Regions from separate parts of the Paenibacillus sp. OAS669 genome, predicted to be linked through region 3. Evidence: riboswitches for the same ligand, from Rfam matches in the RefSeq annotation. Region 3 holds a riboswitch; each other region holds the start of a gene.
The links. Region 3 has a riboswitch for cyclic di-GMP ahead of GGC63_RS17570 (transglutaminase-like domain-containing protein). Riboswitches for the same ligand answer to the same signal wherever they lie in the genome.
Positions count from the first base shown of each region.

Region 1 (7,542 bases), on a different contig from region 3:
GGTGTTAAAAAAGTTTTCAATTGGGACACCATTGCTATGATAGAAGATTTACCGCAATTGTCTTATTTGGATTTGAATAATGATCAAAAGAAAGAGTTGGTTATTATTTTAAGCCAAGGTCATGGCACAGGCTACTCTAATGAAGCTATTCATATTATTAATCCTGAAAACTTTACGGAATATAATATAGAAAATCCGCTAGATATCGTTAAAAACAATGTCACAACAAGAATCATATCTGATACTGAAGTTGAGATACAAATAGGTGATGCGATTTCCAAAATAAATGTAAAGGATGTCCCTTATCAATATTCCCAACTGTTCCCGACTAACATTTCTGAAATTAGATATGAAAATTTTATTCAATATGAAGTGTCCAATAGTACAATAAAAGCAGCTGTTGGAGTCGAAGGAGATTATTTGAAATCTATAGGGGATATTGTAATCGAATATTCGTTTAAAGATGGCGGGTTTACAACGAATAATATTTCATTTAAAAAAACGAGCTTGCCTAATTAAGTTTGAAACATAACCAAGTAGAATCATTTGCTTTTACCAAGGTACACCAGCAAACTAATTACCGACAAAATCGCAACGATAATAAACATAATAAAAGAAACAGGGTCGCCGCCCATGGATAATGCATCGGAGAGAATTCCTATTTGATAAGTCATAAAAGCGGATACTAGTAGACAAATACATAGGATAAGGCTGATGGTAAATCCATTCACTAATGGATAGTGCTTCTTCTGGAAGAGGATCACTAGCAAGGAGACAATAAGAACAATGATCAACAATAGATAGATCGGTCTAAAGTTGGTAAAAATATTTGCACTCTCCATATAATCCCCCTGTCATCTGCAATGTGAATCCCGTTTTTTCGATGCATCTTTACTATTATTCTTCGAACCTCATTATTAGTATATTTCTTCCAGAAACAGATGACAAATCCGACAGAGAGATGTTGACCTTCCTTCTTCATTCGTCTTATTACATCGAATAATAAAAAGCACTTCTCTACCCCTCTCGAGAGTAAAAGAAGTGCTCTTTGTACAAACCTAACGTATCGTTATCCGAGCGCAGGTTTTAATAATTTGTAAATTCAGGACCGGTATATTCAGTAGGAATCACAATTTCACCAGATTGGATTTTATCGGCGAAAGCTGCAATTTTGTCCTTCACATCTTGTGGAACAATAGGTGACAGCACAAGTCGAACGGCATCCGGATTCTCAAGTCCGATTTTTTTCACCGTATTTGGCTTCCATGTGCCTTCCGTCAAATCTTTAATTGCTCCGTATACAGTCAGGCTTGCATCCGAAATCGCAGATCCAATGAAAACATCAGGTGCATCGGCATAATAATCGCGAACGTTAGCGAATTGGTATACGCCGTTCTCGCGTGCCGCTTCGGTAACGCCGTTACGGGCCATGTTCAGCATGGTGAAGATCATATCCGAACCCGCGTTAATTTGTGCTTGAGCGACTCTTTTCGCTAGATCAGCATCTTCCTGATTGCCCGTAAACGTGGTAAGGAGGGTTGCGTTAGGATTGGTGTGCTTCACACCGTCGGCAAAGGCTGCGCGTCCCGCTAGGCCGGGACCTACGCGTGCGCCGGAAATATGGGAAACTACGTTGGTTTTAGTCAAAAGTCCTGCTGCAGCGCCCGCCAGCCATGCGGATTCTTCCTGCTTAACTTGATAGCTGGACAGGTTGTCGCCGGTCAAATTCGTTTGTGTATTCACAAATTTTATTTTTGGAAATTCTTTGGCTACGAGCTTTACTGCTTCCGAGCTTTGCCCTGCATGAGCAATGATCATATCCGGGTTTTTCTTAGCCAATTGACGCAATGCATCCGCGATTTGTGCGGTATCATGCGGGATATTTTCCACGTAGGTCGCTTTGATTCTGAAATCCTCTTCTGCCTTTACCAATCCGCGGTAAGCAGATTCCATAAAACCGCCATCCTTGGATGAACCTGGAATCAACAGGGCGACTTTAGCCTTTTTATTATTGGTGTGAGACGGGTCCTTGCTAGCTTCTGCAGTAGCTAAACCGGATGTAAATACAAGTGCCATAGCCAAGCTCGACAAAGCCAATTTTGAAAGAAGTTTTTTCAAGATGTACCCCTCGTTTCCAAAAAGTAGTTTTGTCCGGACAAATCAGAGAATAAACTAGACTTCATTTTTTGTCAAATTATGCCGAAAAGAAATAGAGGGGGTGAAACAATTTTCGTGGAAAAACGTCATTTACAGGCCTATTTTCCCTAGAGCAACCATGACGATTATCCTAAAATTCGACATTTCGGTACGTAAAGTAAGTATTTAGTTTTAGTAAAGAGGTCTTGTATTTTTCAAAACGCTATATTATACTTTGGCCAAACGATATACCCATATCACGAAAAAGGCAAACTTCTCGAAAGAGGGGGACGCAAAGCTTCGGGCCTAAGGATTTTGATCTACGGCAGCCGGGCCACCGAAAAATGGGGGGAAGTCCATCCCTTTTTTTGGGGATGGACTTTTTTTGCCGCGTCAAAATGTTTGAGTTCTTTAAAGTGATAAAGCGTTTAGTGTCTCATTACACAAATATTTCAATGGGGGATGCTTGGATCATGAAGTTTATCCAGAACTTGCGAATCAAAACGAAAATAGGCGGAATGCTGGGGCTTTCCATCGTGTTCCTGCTCATTATCGGCATTACAGGCTATTTCGTCATGGACAAGATGGCTAACAATGCCCGCGTTATGTACGAAGAAACCTTGATCCCGAATAGTCTTGTTGAAGGGCTTCTGTTCGGTAATTCGCAAATGGATTCCTTGCAGCTTGAATTGCTGCTGGCGAAAGATGAAGCGATTATTAAACAAATTCAACAGCAAATTACTCAAACCCGCGATAAAAATCAGGCTATACGAAAAAATCTCGAACAAATCACGTTGTCCCCGAGAGCACAGGAGCAGTACCAGCACTTCGTCGATTTAATCCCTAAAAACAACGATGCCAAGAAAAAAGTAGATGAATTGGCCGTTGCCAACCAAAAAGAAGCGGCGCATAAGGAATATGTAAATTCGTTCAAGCCGATCCGTGCGGAGATGATTCAAAGCCTGGAGAACGTTGTTAAGTACAATGAAGAGGATGCCAAAATCTTTTACGATAAAAGTATTGAAAGCTCCAAGGTGGCAACCTCCATCATCATTGTTGTTACAGTGCTTGCCGTTGTTCTTTGCTCCTTGATCGGGTATGGCGTTGCTAATATGATCACCAGACCGGTCCGCAGTATCCAGCAATTGATGGCTAAAGCGCAGGATGGGGACTTAACGGTTAACGCTACATACCAATCCAAAGACGAAATCGGTCTTCTTTCGAAGGATTTCAACGGAATGATCGCGAGCCTTAGAGAAATCATTGCGAAGATCGTCTTTGAATCTCAGAACTTGTCTGCAAGCTCGGAGCAATTAGCAGCGAGCTCGGAGCAATCCGCCCAAACCACCCATCATGTCGTTGCGGCCATTCAGGACATTGCCGGAGGCGCAGATCAGCAGATGCAGAGTACTACCGAGAGCGTGAGAGCAATGGAAGAGATGGCGACCGGCATCAATCGGATTGCAGAATTTTCGGGCAACGTATCCGCCATGTCCATGGAAGCTTCCAAGGAAGCTGAGGAAGGCAACATTTCGATCCAGAAAGCCATGTCCCAAATGGATATGATCCGGGAATCCGTGAGCGATTCAGCCAAGGTGGTTAATCAACTGGGGAAACGTTCCGATGAAATCGGTCAAATTGTCGATGTTATTACTGATATTTCGATGCAGACCAATCTGCTTGCGTTGAATGCCGCCATTGAAGCCGCGCGAGCGGGCGAACACGGAAGAGGCTTTGTCGTCGTAGCCGACGAGGTTCGGAAGCTGGCGGAGCAGTCGCGGCAATCGGCGGAGCAGATCGCGGAGATTATTCAGCAAATTCAAGGTGAAACCCGTTCTGCGGTGATCGCCATGGAGAAAGGCAGCAAAGAAGTAGAGCACGGAACCGTGATCATGCAGGAAGCGGGAGAAGCTTTCCGCAACATTATGAATGCGGTGCAGCAGGTTGCTTACCAGATGCAGGAGGTCTCTGCAGCATCAGAGCAAATGTCGGCAGGCACCGAGGAGATTACTGCTTCTCTCCATGATATGAGCAGCATTACAGAAGCCGCCTTCTCGAAGACGGAAAGTGTAGCGGCCGCCTCAGAGCAGCAGCTGGCTACAATGGAAGAAATTTCGGAATCCGTGAATGCATTGACGCGGATGGCTCAAGAGCTGCACGAGATGACTTTGCGCTTTAAGAGCTAATTGCCCCCAGCCGGAGGGGATACATATCAAACCGCTGTTGGTTCTTTAACCGGCAGCGGTTTTTGCATATTATCCTATTCATAATCGGCTGCATCATTTAAGATAGGGGTAGCAGACAAAATCTGATGGAGGGCTCAGCTCATACAAAAAGCAAAGGAGCATAATAATGAAGGAACACACTAAGGGGCACCAACTCCATGCAGCGATTGCCGATAAAAAGGTGACCTGGCTGGAGCTGTTTTATGATTTACTTTTTGTAGCAGCCGTTTCAAAGGCAGGTCATGTCTTGCTGCATACCGAATCCGGCTCCATTCCGGCAGAATACTTAACGAAATTTTTCCTCATCTTCGTTCCAATCTGGTGGGCATGGGTAGGGCAGTCGCTCTTTGTCAACCGGTTCGGGCAAGATATCTTTTCCCACCGAATCTTGCTGATTCTGCAATTATTTTTTGTATTGATCATGACAGCCAGCCTGTCGGTCGATTTTGACCAGTACTACGTTCCATTCTTAACAGGTTATGTGGGTTTAAGAGCTATGACCGCCGTCCAATATCTTTCGGTCCATAAGAAAGAGGAAGCCGGAAGAAGGACCACGGCCCGTTTTTTAGGAAGCAGCTTCTGGGTAGGTTTGGTGATCTCAGCTTTATCATTATTCTTTGACTCCTGGATTCGTTATGCCGTTTTGTACGCGGGAATTGCTGTAGATATGTTACTCCCCTTAATCGGCCGGAAGTTCTTGGTCAAAAGCCCGATCCATACGCACCATTTATTAGAACGCTTCTCCTTGTTTACACTCATTCTTCTAGGCGAATCGGTCGTCAGCATCCTTTCCGTATTGCAGTCGAGCCATTGGACATGGCAGACGATTTTATTTGCATTGCTCACGTTTCTATTTATTATCGCGATGTGGTGGCAGTATTTTGACAATGTCGAAAAAAAGGTGGACAAGACGCTGGAGACAGCAGGCCAGACGATCATCTATGGCCATTTATTTGTTTATTCATCCCTGTGCATGATCGCTGCTTCGATCCAACTGTTATTTTTGGAACAGCTGCATTATAAATATATGCTATGCTTTATTTTTGGATCGGTATTGCTCTACTTCTTTTCCACCTCGCTGGTCTTCCACAGATATAGACACAGCCATCAAAGATTGCGGATCTCTCATTTGGTGTTATTCTTAGGAATGCTTGGCGTATTTTTTGCAGCGGATTTGTTATTCATAATGCCCAATACCATCATCATTGGAGAATTGATGATCTTCTTTGTGGTCTATGCTAAATTAACGACTTGAGCTAAAAAGCGTTGGGCCAACGGGACATGATAGCTTATTAATAAGCAACAACGACGCAACTGCCGTTACAAAATAAGAATAGAGGTGTCTATTATGAAAGTAGCGATAATCGGTGCTACCGGGCACATTAATTATGTATTCGGCGGGCTGCGCGAGCTGCCGGACGTCACGCTGGCCGCCGTATCCGTCGGATCCGCAGGGGAGACGCTGGACAAGGTCATTCATACCGCAAACAAGGAGGGTCATTCGCCCTCCGTTTATGAGGATTACCTAAAGCTGCTGGATGAAGTCGAACCGGATATGGTTGCAGTCGCGTGTCATTTTCACGACCATGCCCGAATTACAGCGGAGGCGCTGCGGCGAGGCATCCACGTGTTTGTTGAAAAGCCGATTGCGACGACTCTGGACGACTTGGCTATGCTGCGCGAGGTTTATGCAGCTGCAAAGGACAAAGGCGTACATCTTGCCGCGATGCTAGGCATTCGGTATCATCCGGCTTTTTTGACGGCATGGCATGCCGTTAGCGGCGGCGCGGTGGGTGAAGTGCGGCTGCTGCAAGCGCAGAAGTCATACCGGCTCGGCCGCCGGGGCGAGCCTTTTACGAAGCGGCATACCTATGGAGGCACGATTCCCTGGGTCGGCAGCCATGCTATTGATTGGGTCCACTGGTACAGCGGCCAAAGGTTTGAAACGGTGTATGCGACTCATTCCACCTTATTTAATGAAGGGCACGGCGAGCTGGAGCTCACGGCACAGTGCCAATTTACGATGTCCGGCGGAGCCGCCGCCTCGGTCAGCATCGACTACTTGCGGCCGAACGAAGCGCCGTCGCACGGCGACGACCGGATTCGCATCGCCGGAACCGCCGGCGTGCTCGAGGTCCGGGATCAGCAGGTATTGCTGATCAATGAGCGGCAAATCGGCGTGCAGGAGCTGCCGCTGGTGCCCAAGCGCGAAATATTTGCCGACTTCGTGCGGCAAATTAATGGAGAAGGGCGCTGTCTGGTCAGCGCCGACGATTCCTTTTACGTGACGGAAGCTTGCCTGCGAGCGCTCGTATCGGCCGATGAGAAACGAGTCGTTCATTTTGAATAAGCCTAGAAATAAGAAGCTGCTTCTGTTGGTTATTTCCCTGTTTCTGCTCTTACTGCCCATCCTTTTCATGGTTGATTACAATAGGGCATTAAACGATAGACCGCCGCTTTTTGCAATCAAGACACAGGTATACAAAGATGGAGGAACATCCATCTATTTAGGAATTGGCTATCAGGTTATCGACTATAACCAAGTAGACGGAAGAAAGGATATTGTTTTTAAATCGGTTTTCGTTTCTAACGGAAGCTAGGTTCCCTATCGGCTAGTGAAAACGTAAGTTAGTTAAATAGAGGTGAGTTCTATGATCATTCGAGAGAAATGTTCCTGTCCGCTAGAGATTGTTCATGACATTATCAAAGGCAAGTGGAAGACGATGATCGTCTTTCAATTGAGAAGCGGGAGCTTGTCCTTAGCTCAACTGGAGCGGGATATTGACCAGATCACCCAGAAGATGCTGCTACAGCATTTAAGAGAGCTTCAATCCTGCGGGATCGTTGATAAAATCAAAACGGAAGGTTATCCGCTGCATGTTGAATATTATCTGACGGACCGCGGAAGAAAGCTGTTGGATGCGGTACTGATTATGCAGGAAATAGGCATTGAATACATGGTGGAGCTGGGGCAAACCGAGCTTCTTGACCGCAAAGGCATCAGTTATTAAGAAATTGTATCCATGGCAAAATCCATACCCACAAAAAAGTGGGTAATTCACGGTTCACCTTACCGATACTATAATACTTTTCAGAACCAAATTTAACTACAGGTAAAGGAGCCGTGAACCATGACTACAGCGTTACTTATAGTAGATATTCAGAATGATTATTTCCAAGG
Region 1 covers NZ_JADBDR010000003.1:501,532-509,073, forward strand. The annotation lists gene GGC63_RS10135 (copper amine oxidase N-terminal domain-containing protein) at 1-519, shown strand, start outside; gene GGC63_RS10140 (hypothetical protein) at 543-842, opposite strand; gene GGC63_RS10145 (BMP family protein) at 1,087-2,118, opposite strand; cyclic di-GMP riboswitch class I at 2,394-2,478, shown strand; gene GGC63_RS10150 (methyl-accepting chemotaxis protein) at 2,610-4,322, shown strand; gene GGC63_RS10155 (low temperature requirement protein A) at 4,528-5,616, shown strand; gene GGC63_RS10160 (Gfo/Idh/MocA family protein) at 5,710-6,711, shown strand; gene GGC63_RS10165 (hypothetical protein) at 6,704-6,961, shown strand; gene GGC63_RS10170 (winged helix-turn-helix transcriptional regulator) at 7,013-7,372, shown strand; gene GGC63_RS10175 (cysteine hydrolase family protein) at 7,493-7,542, shown strand, end outside.
Region 1: linked by a shared signal. The riboswitch ahead of GGC63_RS10150 (methyl-accepting chemotaxis protein) and the one ahead of GGC63_RS17570 (transglutaminase-like domain-containing protein) in region 3 are both predicted to bind cyclic di-GMP.

Region 2 (7,542 bases), on a different contig from region 3:
TCCGAGCCGTTCCTCCTCCAGCGCGTCGAACAGCAAATGATAGGGCAGTACGACCTGGCAACGATCCGAAATCCGAAGCTGAGGTTCCGGAACTTGGCTTGCCAGAAGCTTCTCATACTCCTGAACCAGGCCGCTTATATTGAGCGCAGCACCCGGCCCTATGACATTGATAACCCGTTCGTGGAAAACGCCGGAAGGAAGCATATGCAGCACAAACTTGCCGAATTCATTGATAATCGTATGCCCCGCGTTGTTGCCTCCCTGAAATCGAACCACCACATCCGCATCGGATGCCAGCAAATCCGTTACCTTCCCTTTCCCTTCATCTCCCCAGTTCGCTCCTACGACTGCCGTTACCGTTCCTTTCAAAGAGTATCCTCTCCTTTTGATTTTGTTAGCCTCACATTGTCATTATATTGGTTATTGTGATATAAAAATAATGAATAATATGAATATCTACTATAAATGGAGATAATGGATGGAGACGAATCTGGAAGGATTAAAAGTATTTTTGGCCGTGGCCAAAGCCAGGAGCTTCTCGAAGGCAGCCGAAGCATTGTTTATCACCCAGCCTGCGGTCAGTCATTCGATCAAGCAGCTGGAGGAGCAGCTGGGAGGCCCTCTGTTCTTTCGAACCTCCAGGGGCGTTAAGCTGACCGTAGAGGGGGAGGTGCTGCTTCGTTATGTGGATCAGGCGTTCCAGCTCCTGGCTGAAGGAGAGCGCAAGCTGATGGAAATGCATCAGATGCTTGGCGGCGTCGTGCATATCGGAGCTAATGATACCATCTGCAAGCATGTGTTGATGCCTTACCTGGAATCGTTCCACAAGAGCTATCCTCAAGTGAAGATGCATGTGACGAACCGTACGACGCAGGAAACCGTCAAGCTGTTAAAGGAAGGGAAGATCGATTTTGGGGTCGTGAATCTGCCCATTACGGATCATCAGCTAACCATTCGAAGCTGGAAGCCGCTGCATGATATCTTCGTTGCCGGAGCAAGCTATGCCGAGCTGATGAAAAGGCCGGTGACAGCCGCCGAGCTTGCCCTGCAGCCGCTTATTATGCTCGAGCGGGACAGCAGCATTCGTCAATATGTGGAACGTTTTTTCAATGGTCAGCAAGTTAGAATCACTCCGGAATTCGAGCTGGGAAGCATGGATCTGCTGATCCAGTTCGCCAAGGCGGGATTAGGCATTTCCTGCGTCACCAAGCAGTTCGTCAGCGATGAGCTGGCTTCGGGCGAGCTGTTCCCGGTGCTGCTGGAGCCCGAAATTCCTCCCCGTCATATCGGTATCGTGACCTTGAAGGATGTCCCGTTATCTTTTGCGGCTACAACGATGCTTGATCTTTGTCTGAAGGACGGACCTGCCGCTCCATAGCCGGATGGAAGCAGCTTCTTATGAACAAAATGGCAGTTGCGTTAGTTAAGACGAACTCTAAACTCCGACAAACATCTTTTTCAGTATGGCTATGTTAATAGTCGAAGAGGATTCCGCAATATAGTTAAATTCGGCCGCTTTTCCATTAGGCGGTTTCCTTTTTATCGAAAATGGAACAGTTGGATTTGACATAGCCATATATAAAAAGAATGCACCGCTGCTTGCAGCAATGCATTCCTTTTGGCGGCTAAGCCAGCCTTCTTGCTTCGAGTCTGCAGCTTAAGTAATCGTACAGGCTCAAAAACAAATCGTTCACGAAATCGCACCGAAACGAGAATTTCACTTCCCCGCGCCAGTAAAAGGTCAGCAGATGGCTGTTTTTACCCATAACCATCTCTACGTCCCAACAGGGATGCTGCAGCTCGAACACTTCCTGGTTAATAAACATCTTGGGTCCTTCATTAGACAAATATACGCCGATCAAATTGCTTCCGAGCTTTGTAAAAAAGCCTTGCTTGGTCATAAACTCCCGTTCTTCACCCGACATGGCGAGACCCCCCTGACTGTAACTTTTGCGTACCCAAACACGACGAAAAGACCCCTCTGAGCCTAGGCAGGAGTCCGCTATCTATGCGTAACACCGTTCCTTCGGCAGCTGGCTGGCAAGAACCTCTGCGAGGATTCGTAGCCCCTGTAGCTTTGCGTCACAAGCTTTCACCTGCTTTGCCTTTTCGAGATCGAATCTGTCAATTCGCGCAACAAAATACGACATCCCTAGCATATAAGATAGGCCCTAAGGAATACATATTCTTTAATACCTAATTTCGCGAATTTTCCACGGACTTTAGACCTAATTTATAAATTTGTTCTCCCCTGCGGTAGAATAAGGTTCCGAACAAGGTAATCACAGCCATTGTGACAAATAGTCCCGATCCGCCCCAATGCGTAAGCAGGACACCCCCCACCATCGGACCTATGAAATGTCCCAAATTATTGAACGATTGCGCACCGAAATAAGTGCCCCTCATACCTTCCGGTGCCAGCCGGTCTACCAGTACGTTTGCCTGCGGATAATTCAGAATTTCTCCCAGCGTGAAGAAGAACATGGATAGCATAAAACTAATCCAGCCCGCCGACAGAGCGAATCCGATATCCCCTACGGCAAACATCACGTTCCCGATTGCAATAGCTGTCATCGGCCCCCACCGTTCGAACAGTCTTGACAACGGAACTTGAAGCAGCACGACGACAACGGCATTCAGGCTCATAAGCAGCGCGAATAGCGAGGCGCCGCCGGCAATATTTTGTTCAATATATTGCGATAAGGTCACGGTCATCTGGGAGTATCCGATCGCTCCCATGATAGCGCCGCCGATATAAAAGCGGAACACCCTGTCTTTTCGTACGATATTCCATGCGGATAATATCGTTACACTGCTGCGTTTCTCCCCCTCGATCCGTTTGATGCCGAACCTGCGCAGCAGCACTCCCAGACCTGCCGCATACAGAAAATAAAATAACCCCGTAACCATAAATGGCAGCCAAGCTTCCATCGTACCGAAGAAAGCGCCGAGCAGCGGTCCCACTGATACGCCGACATTAATGGCAATATAGCGTAAGGAAAATACTTTGAGCCGTTTTTCCTTGACCGTCACGTCCGCCATTAACGCCTGGGATACCGGTTCATATAAGGAACGGCAAAGTCCGTTCAGCATATTGAGCAGCATGAATGCGACCGGAGACTTCACCAAGGCAAAACCAAAAAATACGAGCACCCATCCGTACAGTGCCGCCAGCATGATGGTTTTCCGTCCCAGCCTGTCCGACAGCGCTCCTCCGACGAATCCTCCTACCGTGGAGGCTAACGGCCCTAATCCGATAATCATTCCTATGAGAACGGGACTGAGCTGCGTATCCTTGGATAAGTAAATAGCCAGAAACGGCATACTCATAGAGGAGGCTGTACGGGCTAATATGGTTCCGAAAAGAAGAACGTGGACAATGGGATGATATTCACGAAAAAATGATGCTAATCGCTGCATGCAGTGTTCTCCTTTGCCGCCAACTCTAGTTTTTCTACCATTGGTAAATAAAAGATTTACTCATTATACTTCAAAACCTCCATCCTGTCTTTAGTCAAAAAAAAGAGAGCCTCCCTCATGGGAAAGCCCTCTGGAAACATGTATTGTTATTTTAAATCTTCACTTACCTTGATCACGTACATTTGAGACGGGTTCTGGTTTAGCTTCAATTTGCCCTGATCATCGTAGCCGTCCACGCCAAAGTCGTTGTCGTTTACAACCGCAATCGTATTTTTATCAATGACTGTCAAGCCTTCCAATTTTTCATGTGGATAGCCTAGCTTGGCGACATCGACAACCAGTTCCTTCGTAACAGGAACGATTCCTTTCTCTTTCAGCTGCGCTATCGTCAGCTTCTCCAGATCGTTGCTGGCTTCAGTGCCTAACAGATTCGTTGCTTTGGAAAAATCCGCTCTGTAGATCCGCTTGAGCTGCGCTTCCTCTCCCGCGTTTTTATCGCGCTCGTCTACCAGAACTACGTCAGAGCTAAGCGCGGACAAGTCACTGATGACGACATCCTTTTGTTTGACATTTTTGAAGCTGCTTGCGTTTTCAGCAACATAGACGTACTCGCCGATGATTTTCTTGTTGGACAGGTCCATCTTTAAAATCCGCAGATGGCGGGATTCTTCGCCGGTCTTTTTATCGGGTACCGCCATCGGACTTTGAATGGAGGTGTACAAATATTTCCCGTCCGGAGAAATGGTTACGCCCTCGAAGCCGCGATTGGCAATGCGGTTATTGTATACTGCAGGCAGCGTATCATAGATTTCCATCTGGGCGCCGGCAGCCACAAGCTTGTCCTTCGAGCCTTGAGGCACATAGCGGCCGATGACCGTTCCATCTCTCTTCACTTGAAGGATGGACGGACGGTATTCATCGGACAGCCAGAAGGTATCGTCGCTCGGGCTGTAGGCGATGCCCTCCAGATCCAGGCCATCCGGATCGTAGCCCAGCTTCTTCGTGCCAGAGCCGTCATACGGTACCTCGTCGTTTCCTTCCAGGTTCGGCATTCCGGTCAATTCAGAGGTCTTGGAATAGACATCCGTTTTGCCTTCCGGTAAATGCAGCTTGATCGTTTCCAGCACTTCGATGGTTCCGTTCGCCGCTTTTATTTTATATATGCGCGGAACGTACTTGTCGTCCGGGAACGTGCGCAGCTTGTCCTTGCCGAATTCGCCGTTCGGGCCGCGATCAGCCAGCGTATAGAACACATCGGCCGGATCGTTTGGCATGTGAAGCAGTCCGGAGAAGCCGCCTTCCTTAATTCCTGCCGTAAGCTCGGACGGGTTTTTCCATTCATGGATGGCCTCTACTTTAGGCTGCTCCTTTAGCTGAATCGTCTGGGTCGCTTCATTCCACTCTACCTGCTTGCCGAGTGCTTCACTGAGCGCACGCAGCGGCACATAGGTACTGCCGTCGATGACGACTGCATCTTGATCCAGCTTAACCGGCTTGCCGTTGGATACGATATTGAACTTAACCGCTATCTCCTCCAATGCATTTTGCGCCGCTCCGGCCGCCTGCGTCCCCATTAAAGCAAAAACGGCCAGTGATGCGATCAGCCATTTTCTTTTTCTTAACCACTTTTTCATAGAACCCCTCCGCACTCTTCATCGTAGACTCACGATTTCAAGTATAGAAGCGATTTGTTTATGGAATATGAAGGCCATTTGAAGATTTTGTAAAGACAACCTCATAGAGCCAGGACTTCACTTCGAAACCTCCGGGTACTTTGCAGAATTAAAAAAAGAACGCCTAGCTTCAGCTAAACGTTCCCTTAATGTACAACTATCCTTTTTTGACATATTTACTGGCTTTCTCGATGGCTTCGTCCTCTGTAGCCCCTGTAACGTAACGGCCATTGATATAAATGAATGCAAATCTGGAGCAAGGACCACAGTACGATTTGCACGCCACTTTAATGTCGGCGTCCGGAGCCAGTTTTTGAAGCTTGGGCAGCGCCGTCTTCATCTTCATATGCTTGCACTTATCGCAAACGCGAATATCATTCGCCATGGTGAACCCAATCCTTTCGTAACCGAAGACGGCTTAGTGGTCTCCGTGGTTACCCTTGCTAGGATTGGTAACAGCAAAGCCCTCTTCTGGCGTATAGAAATAATCGATGCGCACGCCATCCAACAACGGCTGGTCTTTTTCCAGAATGACATCGATGTTCTTGTCCGTGCTTACGACTACGTCCTTATCAGTAGGCGTATCCAGGCTCATGCCATAATGGGCATGATCGCCATGGCTGTGCGTAATGTAGACACGCAGCTTCAAATCCTTGTTTTCTTCTTTTTCCAGCTCAGCTAAAAGCATTTTGGCGGCATTGCGCGAAATTTTGCAATTCATCTGTATGACATCTCCTACTGATTGTTTTCTCCTTATTGTAAAGAAACCTGTCCGGGAAAGCAACCTGATCCTGCCGATTTATCGGGCAGTTTGTAGGAATCGGGAAATACTGGCTTCGTCAAGCTTGGAATAATGGATTGAATTGGAGAATCTTCCTTTCGTCTCCTTTTCCAGATGATATTCTCTTATTGCGTCCGTATCCTTCAGTATATGCCCCGTCAATATGCAGACGGCTGTAGAGTCCTTATCTATAACACCAAGACCCGCCAGCTTGCGGAGTCCCGCAACCGAAGCCGCAGAAGCAGGCTCGCATCCAATACCGCTTCGGTCCACCTGCGCCTTGGCGTCCATAATCTCCTCATCCGTAACGGACACGGTGATTCCTTGAGTCGGCTTTAATGTGTACTGAAGGGCTTTCTTCCAGCTTGGCGGGTTTCCAATATTCAGCGCTGAAGCTCTTGTGGCAGGATTCGGCTCCGGCTTAAGCTCGCTTAAGCCTCCCTCCACCATCGCATGAAACGGACTTGCCCCGTCCGCTTGTACTATGGCAACGTTCGGCAGCTTATGGATGAATCCGAGCTCATACAGATCTTTGAGACCTTTACCCAAGGCCGTTGCGTTGCTTAAAGCTCCCCCTGGCACCACGATCCAATCCGGCAGCTGCCAGCGGAGCTGATGGGCAATTTCATATAGGATGCTCTTCTGCCCCTCGATCCGGAATGGATTGACCGAATTGCATACGTATAAGCCGAGCGCCTCGCTGTACATTTCGCTAAACCGGATCCCGTCGTCGTAGGTTCCCGGGAACGAAATCAAGTGAGCTCCGTAAGCGAGGGTTTGCAATACCTTGTTCATCGAGATGCCTCGGTCCGGCAAAAATACGTAAGAAGAACAGCCTGAAAGAGCCGCATACATGGCTAAGGAAGAAGAGGTATTCCCCGTGGAGGTGCATGTAAACCTCGTGTAACCGACGGAACGTCCGTGGGAGACAGCTACCGTCATCCCATTATCCTTGAAGGAGCCGCTGGGATTCTCGCTCTGCGCTTTCAGCATCAGATTCCGTACTCCCGCATACGAGGCCAGGACGCCAGAGGAGTAAAGACCTGTGTTCCCCTCATATTTCGTCGTCATGAAGGCATCCGGCAGCAGCGGATGAATGAGCTCCTTATAGCGCCATACCCCGCTTGCATAAGGAGACAGGCGTTCCGACAACCGGTTATCGAACTCCCGCTTCAACCGTTCCGTATCGACAGACCGAAAATCCTGCACGATATCGAGCAGACCTCCGCACAAGCAAATGTAAGGGTTCCTGGCCTCGTCTATTGATAATTCCGCTTGGCAATCTATACATTGAAACCGCACCATAAGCACCTTCCTTCGGGTTGTTGAGTTTTCTATCGCTTACCCATTACAATAAAAGAAACTCATTCATAAAACTAATATATGATTTTTATAAAAGCATAAATTATATTGATGCTTTAAAGGAGAAGCGATTAGGTTATGAACTTGCATGCGCTAAAGCTTTTTTACGAAACGGCCGTTCGCGGCGGGGTCACGAAGGCTGCAGAAGCTCTCCATATCAGCCAGCCGGCTGTAACGGCGCAAATTCGTAATCTGGAGAAGGAGCTCAGCCTGCAGCTGCTGGCCTCCCAAGGCCGGGGAGTCCAGCTGACGGAAGCCGGGGAGCTGCTCTTCGGTTACGCAGCCAAGCTGTTTGCGCTGGAGAAG
Region 2 covers NZ_JADBDR010000001.1:685,675-693,216, forward strand. The annotation lists gene GGC63_RS02655 (adenylosuccinate synthase) at 1-369, opposite strand, end outside; gene GGC63_RS02660 (LysR family transcriptional regulator) at 479-1,378, shown strand; gene GGC63_RS02665 (hypothetical protein) at 1,626-1,925, opposite strand; cyclic di-GMP riboswitch class I at 2,026-2,116, opposite strand; gene GGC63_RS02670 (MDR family MFS transporter) at 2,197-3,420, opposite strand; gene GGC63_RS02675 (esterase-like activity of phytase family protein) at 3,567-5,054, opposite strand; gene GGC63_RS02680 (DUF1450 domain-containing protein) at 5,251-5,478, opposite strand; gene GGC63_RS02685 (heme biosynthesis protein HemY) at 5,512-5,814, opposite strand; gene thrC (threonine synthase) at 5,893-7,176, opposite strand; gene GGC63_RS02695 (LysR family transcriptional regulator) at 7,315-7,542, shown strand, end outside.
Region 2: linked by a shared signal. The riboswitch ahead of GGC63_RS02665 (hypothetical protein) and the one ahead of GGC63_RS17570 (transglutaminase-like domain-containing protein) in region 3 are both predicted to bind cyclic di-GMP.

Region 3 (7,542 bases):
GGGTGGCGGCTGCTGTCATCATCGGGGTCTCGTTCATGCTGATCCGTTCCGAGCTGACCCCGCCTGTCCTAACCGTGACCGACGGGCAGAGAATCCAAATCGATTACCCGATGTATTCTTATGACTTTCAGCTGGCAGATATTAAACAAATGGACCTTGTAGATACGGTTCCTTCCGGAATCAAAACGAACGGGGAAGCGACGGATAAGCAGGCCCGCGGCCATTTTCGCCTCAAGGATCTAGGCAATGCAAGAATGTATATTTTCAAAAACAATCCGCCGTATATTCGGATCAAGCTGGATGAGGGGTACATTTTCTATAATGAGAAGGATCCGTCACAAACGAAGCAGCTATTCGAGCAAATTCAGGGACAGATAAGCAAGTAATGACCTTCTAATCGATCGGCTGCACTTGCGTGCCAGGCTCTTCCACTCGGCCGCGATACCAGCCGTTTCTTCCATTATTTTTGGCCATGTAAAGGGCTTTGTCGCAAGAAGTGTACAGCGTCTCCGGCAATGTGCGCGGCTCGGGAACGACAGTGAGAACTCCCATACTAATGGTGTATTTCATCGGTAAATGAGAGCTCATGGGTCCATTAAGCGTCTCTTTGATCTGCTGGGCAACCTCGTTGGACCGGGCTTCGTCTTTGCCGGGCAGCAGGATGCCAAATTCATCGCCGCCATAACGTACGAACAAATCGTCCGGACCAAGAATCTGCTTGATTCGGGCAGTAAGATCTTGAAGCACTTGATCCCCGGCGTTATGGCCGTAAGTATCATTAATGGCTTTGAACCAGTCGATATCGAACAGCATATAAGATAGCGGCTGTTTCCTCTTGGCATAATCGTTGAGATACTGAACTGCATGGGAAGTGAACGTTCGGCGGTTCAGCGTGCCTGTCAAATCATCATAGCTTGCGAGGCGGATCAGCTCCTGGTCCGCTTTTTCTTTTAACAGCAGAATAAATCCCGTGTTCCCCAAAATCATCACGATATAGAGAGCCAGGAACGCAATCGTCTGAAAAATTCCGGGGGTAAACAGGCTGCTCTTTGCAGGGACAAGCAGAGCAACGGTTCCTCTGACCAAAGAGGAGGCAATAACAAAAAGATAGAGGTATCCCATAATCTTCATAAGCAGGGTATGGGCTTTTACGACGACCAGCCGGTAGACGGGGAATACGATAGCTGCAGTTATAAAAGAGGAGTATGCAACTCTCCAATTTTCTTTGTTATACAAGAGTACTATCAGCTGGAATCCAAGGATACTGAGGAGCGTAACGATAAAATATATCTTTCGTGTCGCAGGGCGAAGCTCTTTTTGCAGACTCATAATGGCTAAGATCTCAAAGGACGCTCCAATAAACAGGATGGAATTGGCAAGGGATATTGACAGCAAGTCGGGAATTTCTCCGCGGAATGCCTGAAGAAACCAAGTCGCGGTCTGAGCGCATTTGGCTAAAAAGAAGGCTTTGACGGTAACCTCTTTGGTGTGATCATGCCAATAAGCGCTAATGAGGATTAAGGTAAATAAATGTCCGATGCCTAGAGCGATAAAGATTGTTTTTGCGTCCAAGAGCCAATCCATTAGGAGCCACCATCTTTTGAGGGGAAATGTCCAGCCATTTGAGTATAACAAAGTCCGGGGCTCTTATATACCTTTGTTTCGGGGCGGCTCCGCAACGGAAATGGATTTCCCGACAAAAAAAGACATCCCTATGGATGTCTCGCAGCATCACTTATTTTGGCTACAGCTGGATGGTCCCATTCGTAGACTGTGCCGACTCCTGTAAATGATAGGTTACCGCAGCTGCTGCTGCTTTCGCTTTGAATACCGTACTCATATCGAAAATGAGCAGCTTCGCCGGTTCTCCGGGAAGCCCATACTGAATGGACAGATACCGGCCTATCCTTTTCGTTGCTTCAGGAGTGAGATAGCCGTAGTTGTTGGACAAAATGGATTGCGTCACCGCAGCGGCCCCCGTGATTTTATATAGCGGCAGCTCAAAATACTTGTTTTTCCAATCTATAACAACCTTATCCGGTGTAACATATATTGCGGTCATTGCGGTCTGTGGAATTTGCGGAATGCCGTACTTATGAAGGCATGAAAAGCTGCTGTGAGCCCCCATTCGATACTGCTTCCCAAGCCGTTTGTTGTTCACATAGGTCTTAATAAGCCATATGGCGAGAGCGATGATGAACAAACCTTTGACGATAGGGAAATCGTCGACGATAGGAATTCGAAGGCCATCCTCAATGAATCGTGACAGGACGAACGCAGCCGCAAACAAGATTGCTGTGATGAGAAGGTTTTGCTTGAACCGCCCATTCCATTGGATAAGGGATAGGAGGGTTTTGAATATAAACAGCAGGAAGAAAAAAGAGAATAATCCTAAAAAGACATAAAGGATAGAAAACATGGTGCAAACATCCCTTCGGATCCTTTGGTAACATTATATTCATAATAACAGGTTGAAAATAATTGGTAAACGCTTCCTGATAGGATGATGGATAAATTTGTTGAAAAAGAAGGAAATAGGGCGGTGAGTGTAGAAATGGAGCGGATGCTGAACCTGCGCTATGTTCGTATAAGGGTCCGGCTGATTGAGAAAAGGATGTGATCGGAAATGGAAAACTCCAAATACGAAAAGCATTATTCGGAGCAAGGATTCTGGTCCAAGCTGAAAAAGCATGCGAAGGATGCCGGATCCAAAGTCGTTTACAGCGGGCTGCTCTTATACTATGCGCTTCAAAGTCCTTCTACGCCGACAAAAGCGAAGATTCAAATTTATGGTGCGCTCGGCTATTTGATCCTGCCGATTGATATCGTTCCGGATATGCTGCCTGTCGTAGGCTATGTGGATGATTTAGGCGCTTTGATGCTGGCCATTGGTGCCGTTGCCATGAACATAGACAATTCCGTTAAGCAAAAAGCCAAAGAGAAGCTGAAGGATCTTTTCGGAGACGATGCCGTCAACCACCAGGACATTATAGATATCGACGCTCACATCGTAGAATAGAGGATACTAAACAGGAAAGAGCACCGCACAGTGCTCTTTTTGCATGTGTAACGAATGTATTCAGCAATGCGTTTGTTAGTATACGAGTGATAGGATCCGATAGTCTGCCGAAACGGAAGCTGATAGGTTTCAGATTGGCTTCCCTTTTTTACCAAATAGAAAATGTTTATAATGAATGAGATAGATCCAACCATCACCGGAGGTAGAAGCCATGAGGATCAAAAAAATCATTTCCGCAGCGTGCATTGTCGTTGGAATTGCTGTGATGGCCTACCCGACGGTGAATGACCGTTACGAGAGCTATAAGCAGCAGCAGATTTTAGAGCAGTGGCAGGAAAGCTTGCAGTATCTAGATCAAGCCGGTTCAGATCCGGAGCCAGAGCAGGAACCGGTCACGGTTCCTTTGCCTGCGCCCGTTCCATTGAGTGCGGATGTGGTAGAGGTCCAGCCCGCGCCATTGAAGGCGGAACCGACCCCAGTCCCTCTATCTATCGGGCAGAAGAATGTGGAGGGTGTCCTCAAGATCGATAAGATCGACTTGAAGCTTCCTATTATCAAGAACGCAACGGCGGCGAATCTGAAGCTGTCGGTTGCCAGTATGGCGAATACAGGCAAGCCGGGAGAAATCGGCAATTATGCCATTGCGGGACATAGGAATCTTACGTATGGCAAAAATTTTAACCGCTTGGATGAAGTGACCGAGGGCGACCTCATAGAGGTAGATACGGGGAGCAAGCAGTATCGCTATAAGGTAGAAAGCAAGCAATACGTACTTCCCGAGGAAGTATGGGTGCTGAAAGGAAACGGCAAAGATCGGCAAATTACGCTAATTACCTGCCATCCTATGGAAAATCCGACACATCGCATCATAGTTAAAGGAAAATTGATAGAAGAGTGAGCATTTAGAACTAGAGAGGAAACAAATGGTATGCTATACTCATAGATAACCAAATAAGTTTTCGGTGCTTTCCACCGATAAAGGCAAATTCAGCGAAAGCTGGAGACGCAAAGCTATAGGGCCTTCCCTGGTCAAACTACCAGGATGGCAGCCAGTTACCGAAAGGAGAGTCTATGTTTCGTACATTAGGAGCATTGTTGCTGATCGCTGCGCTATTTCTGACTACGGCGCCTAAAGTTACCCATGCCGCTGCCGGACAACCTGTTCTGGATAAGAGTTCTCTGAGCAACGGGATTATTAAGGTCCATTATGCGGATCTAGAGCATAAGGCACTTGTGCGTGTAACCAAGGGCGAGGTCCAAATGGATTATAACCTGGTGGACGGGGCATCCTACCCTCTGCAATTGGGTGACGGCAGCTACCATGTACTGGTTGCGAAACAGATTTCCGACAACAAATATCAAGTGATTTTGCAGGAAAATGTCGACGTGAAGACGGTGAATGAGCAGGCCGTGTTTTTGCAGTCCATATCTATAGCGAGCTGGAACGAGACGACCAAAGCTGTAGTGGAGGCAAAGAAACTAGCCGCGAATGCTGCAACCGATGAAGATAAAGTAAAAGCGATTTATGCCTTTTTGACGCAAAACTACAAATATAGTGAGAGTAAAGCACAAACTGTAGACACAGGCTATATCCCTGACTTGGATAAGGTATACGAGGAATCCGGCGGAATATGCTTTGATTATGCTGCTACCTTCACGGCAATGGCCAGAAGCTTGGGAATCCCGACCCGATTGGTAATGGGATACGAGGTCCATGCCCCCGAGGTGTATCATGCGTGGAATCAAGTATATCTCAAGGATCTTCAAGAATGGGTCATTATCGACACCACCTATGACGCGTCCCGTGTACAAAGCGGGCAAGAGACAACTATGATAAAAAACAGTGCCGATTATGTTGTTACTGAGATCTATTAAGTAACTTCCATTCGCCTAGCCGGCGGGAAATCGCAGCCTGAAGAATCTGCATTTGATGCGGGTTCTTTTTTTTGTGCAATCGAACAGCGGCCTGTTGTTCAGAAATTATTCAGATCGGTGATTTACAATGACTTCGGTAATGAAACCGTAGAAGGATTTATGAAATTAGACTACGTGAAAGGGGTGATAAGAAGGGTTTCATTCATAGTAAGACGAGGGAAGGGAAAAACATATGTGGAGGAAAAAAACCAGTGCGCTGCTGATCGCTCTATTGTTTGTTATCCAGAGCCTATCGGGAGTCGGTTGTTTGACTCAGGCCTTTGCCTCAGGCACTATTACCGGCAACATCATCAACAGCGTAACCATGACGGTATACGACAAAGCAGGACAAGTCGTCACCGGCAATGTATACGAGCAGGGCTCCAAGGTCCGATTGGATTACACCTGGTCCTTGCCTGACAACCATGGTTACCACAGCGGGGATACCTTTGCCTTCACGCTGCCGCAAGCGTTCTTGCTCTTCAATGATATCAGCGGGCCATTACGGAACGGTGATGAAGACATAGGAACGTTCAAGGTCAGCAAGGACAGTCACCAAGTGCTCATGACCTTCAACAGCTATATCGAAAGTCATAGCCAGGTGCGGGGGACCCTCACCATTGACACGCAATTCGACATCAAGACAGTAACAGGAAGCACGACGCAAGTTATTAAAATTCCGGTTCAATCCGGAGAGCAGGTATTTACCCTTATCTTTAAGCCTAACGTCACATCGACCATCGGAAAAAGCGGTGTTCCTCAAGGCTTTAACCCTAAGAACATCGATTGGACGATTGATGTGAACAAGTCGCTGGACTCCGTGCAGCATGCGGTTGTCACCGACCCTATGCCGGCAGGCCTGGCGGCACCGGTAACGGTTGCCGTTTATAGCCTTAATGTAAACCTGGACGGCTCAGTAACCCAAGGCTCCTTGGTTGACGCCGGCAAATACAAGGTGGACACGGCAGGAAATGTTCTGCAAGTAAGCTTTACGAATAACCCGATCCAAGGTGCATACCGGATTCAGTATACGACTCCGATCACGGATTCCGGCGTAAGAACGTTCGTGAATACGGCAACGTTTGAAGGAAGCAACAAGCCGGCCTCTCAATCTGAGGCGACGGTGACCATCCAGCGCGTGAGCGATCTGGACAAGCATCCTTCCAAGTATGACCAGGCTGCACAAACGATCGATTGGGCCATCCAGTACAACTACAACGAGAAGTCCATAGCACAATCAGAGGCCTATTTATTCGATTCTTTCAATGACTCGCAAGAATTGGTTACCGGCTCTTTCCACGTATATCCTGTAACGTTGGATGCTACCGGCAAGGAGCTTCTGGGCACGGAGCTGCCTGCCTCGGAGTATACGGTAAGCCCTGTAGCTGCCGCCGCGGGTAAAGCAGGCTTCAAGCTGCAGTTCAAGCATCCGGTGACATCGGCCTACAAGATTACGTATCAGACGAAAGGCGTCAACCGTGTGATTGACGATGCCACGATAACGAACAATGTTTATTCGGGCAGCGGGACTTCCGCAAATCCGTCCAAGCAGGATATCAAGCAAGCGGTTATCGTGAAAAGCGTTGGATCCGTGGATTATGCCGCCAAGACCGTCGCATGGAAGCTCACCATTAATGGCGACAGTCAGCCGATGAGCAGCATCAAGGTGACGGACACCTTCCCTAAAAAAGGGCTGCGCCTCATTCCTGATTCGCTCGTTGTGAAAGCCAAAGACGGCACGGTGATTCCGGCAGCCCAATATGCTGTGGACAGCAGCGTTCAACCGGATCAAGGGTTCATATTGAATTGGAAGGACCCTCTTACGGAGCCTGTCACGGTAAGCTACACGACGGAATTCCATGCTGATTGGATCAGTCCTGCGGGGAGCACGATTAGTTTTATTAATGAAGCTCAAATCGACTGGATGGACGACGCTTCAAACGCAAGGACGAAAAAGGTTACCGCAACCTTCACTCCAAGAAATGAAGTGAAGCAAAACGGCTTCAAGAATGGTTCTTATAATGCTTCGTCTAAAGAGATCACGTGGACGGTAGGTGTCAATTACAATGGGAAAGCCGTTGCGGATGCCGTGATCGAGGATCTATTGGAATCGAAGCAGAAGCTGGTTGAAGGCTCCCTTAAGCTGTATAATATGACGATTCCTCCGAACGGAAACCCGTCGAAGGGGACGGTAGTCGATAGCACGTATTACAGCTATACGGTCGATAGCAGCAACAAGCTGGCCGTGAAGTTCTTACAACCGATCTCGACTCCGTATTATCTTGTCTTCAATACAAGTCTTGATGGAGAGCTGATAAGCAGCAGTGTCAGCAACACAGCGCAATTGTTCGACGGTACGAATCCTGTTTCCGGCAAGCTGACCGCTTCCGTAACTATCCCTCGAGGGGGAGAGTATGCAAGTAAAAACGGTAAGCAGGACGGGGACAAAATTAACTGGACGATCTACATTAACCGCGGGCAATCAACCGTTGCCGATGCCAAAATCATCGACACGCCTACGGATAACCAGCTGCTGTTACCGGATACCTTCCACTTATATGCCACAACAGTTGCGGCTGACGGAAGCCTGACCAAGTCGTCGGAGCTAG
Region 3 covers NZ_JADBDR010000007.1:254,190-261,731, reverse strand. The annotation lists gene GGC63_RS17595 (DUF5808 domain-containing protein) at 1-386, shown strand, start outside; gene GGC63_RS17590 (GGDEF domain-containing protein) at 394-1,584, opposite strand; gene GGC63_RS17585 (hypothetical protein) at 1,745-2,419, opposite strand; gene GGC63_RS17580 (YkvA family protein) at 2,627-3,019, shown strand; gene GGC63_RS17575 (class D sortase) at 3,231-3,917, shown strand; cyclic di-GMP riboswitch class I at 3,990-4,080, shown strand; gene GGC63_RS17570 (transglutaminase-like domain-containing protein) at 4,091-4,894, shown strand; gene GGC63_RS17565 (collagen binding domain-containing protein) at 5,127-7,542, shown strand, end outside.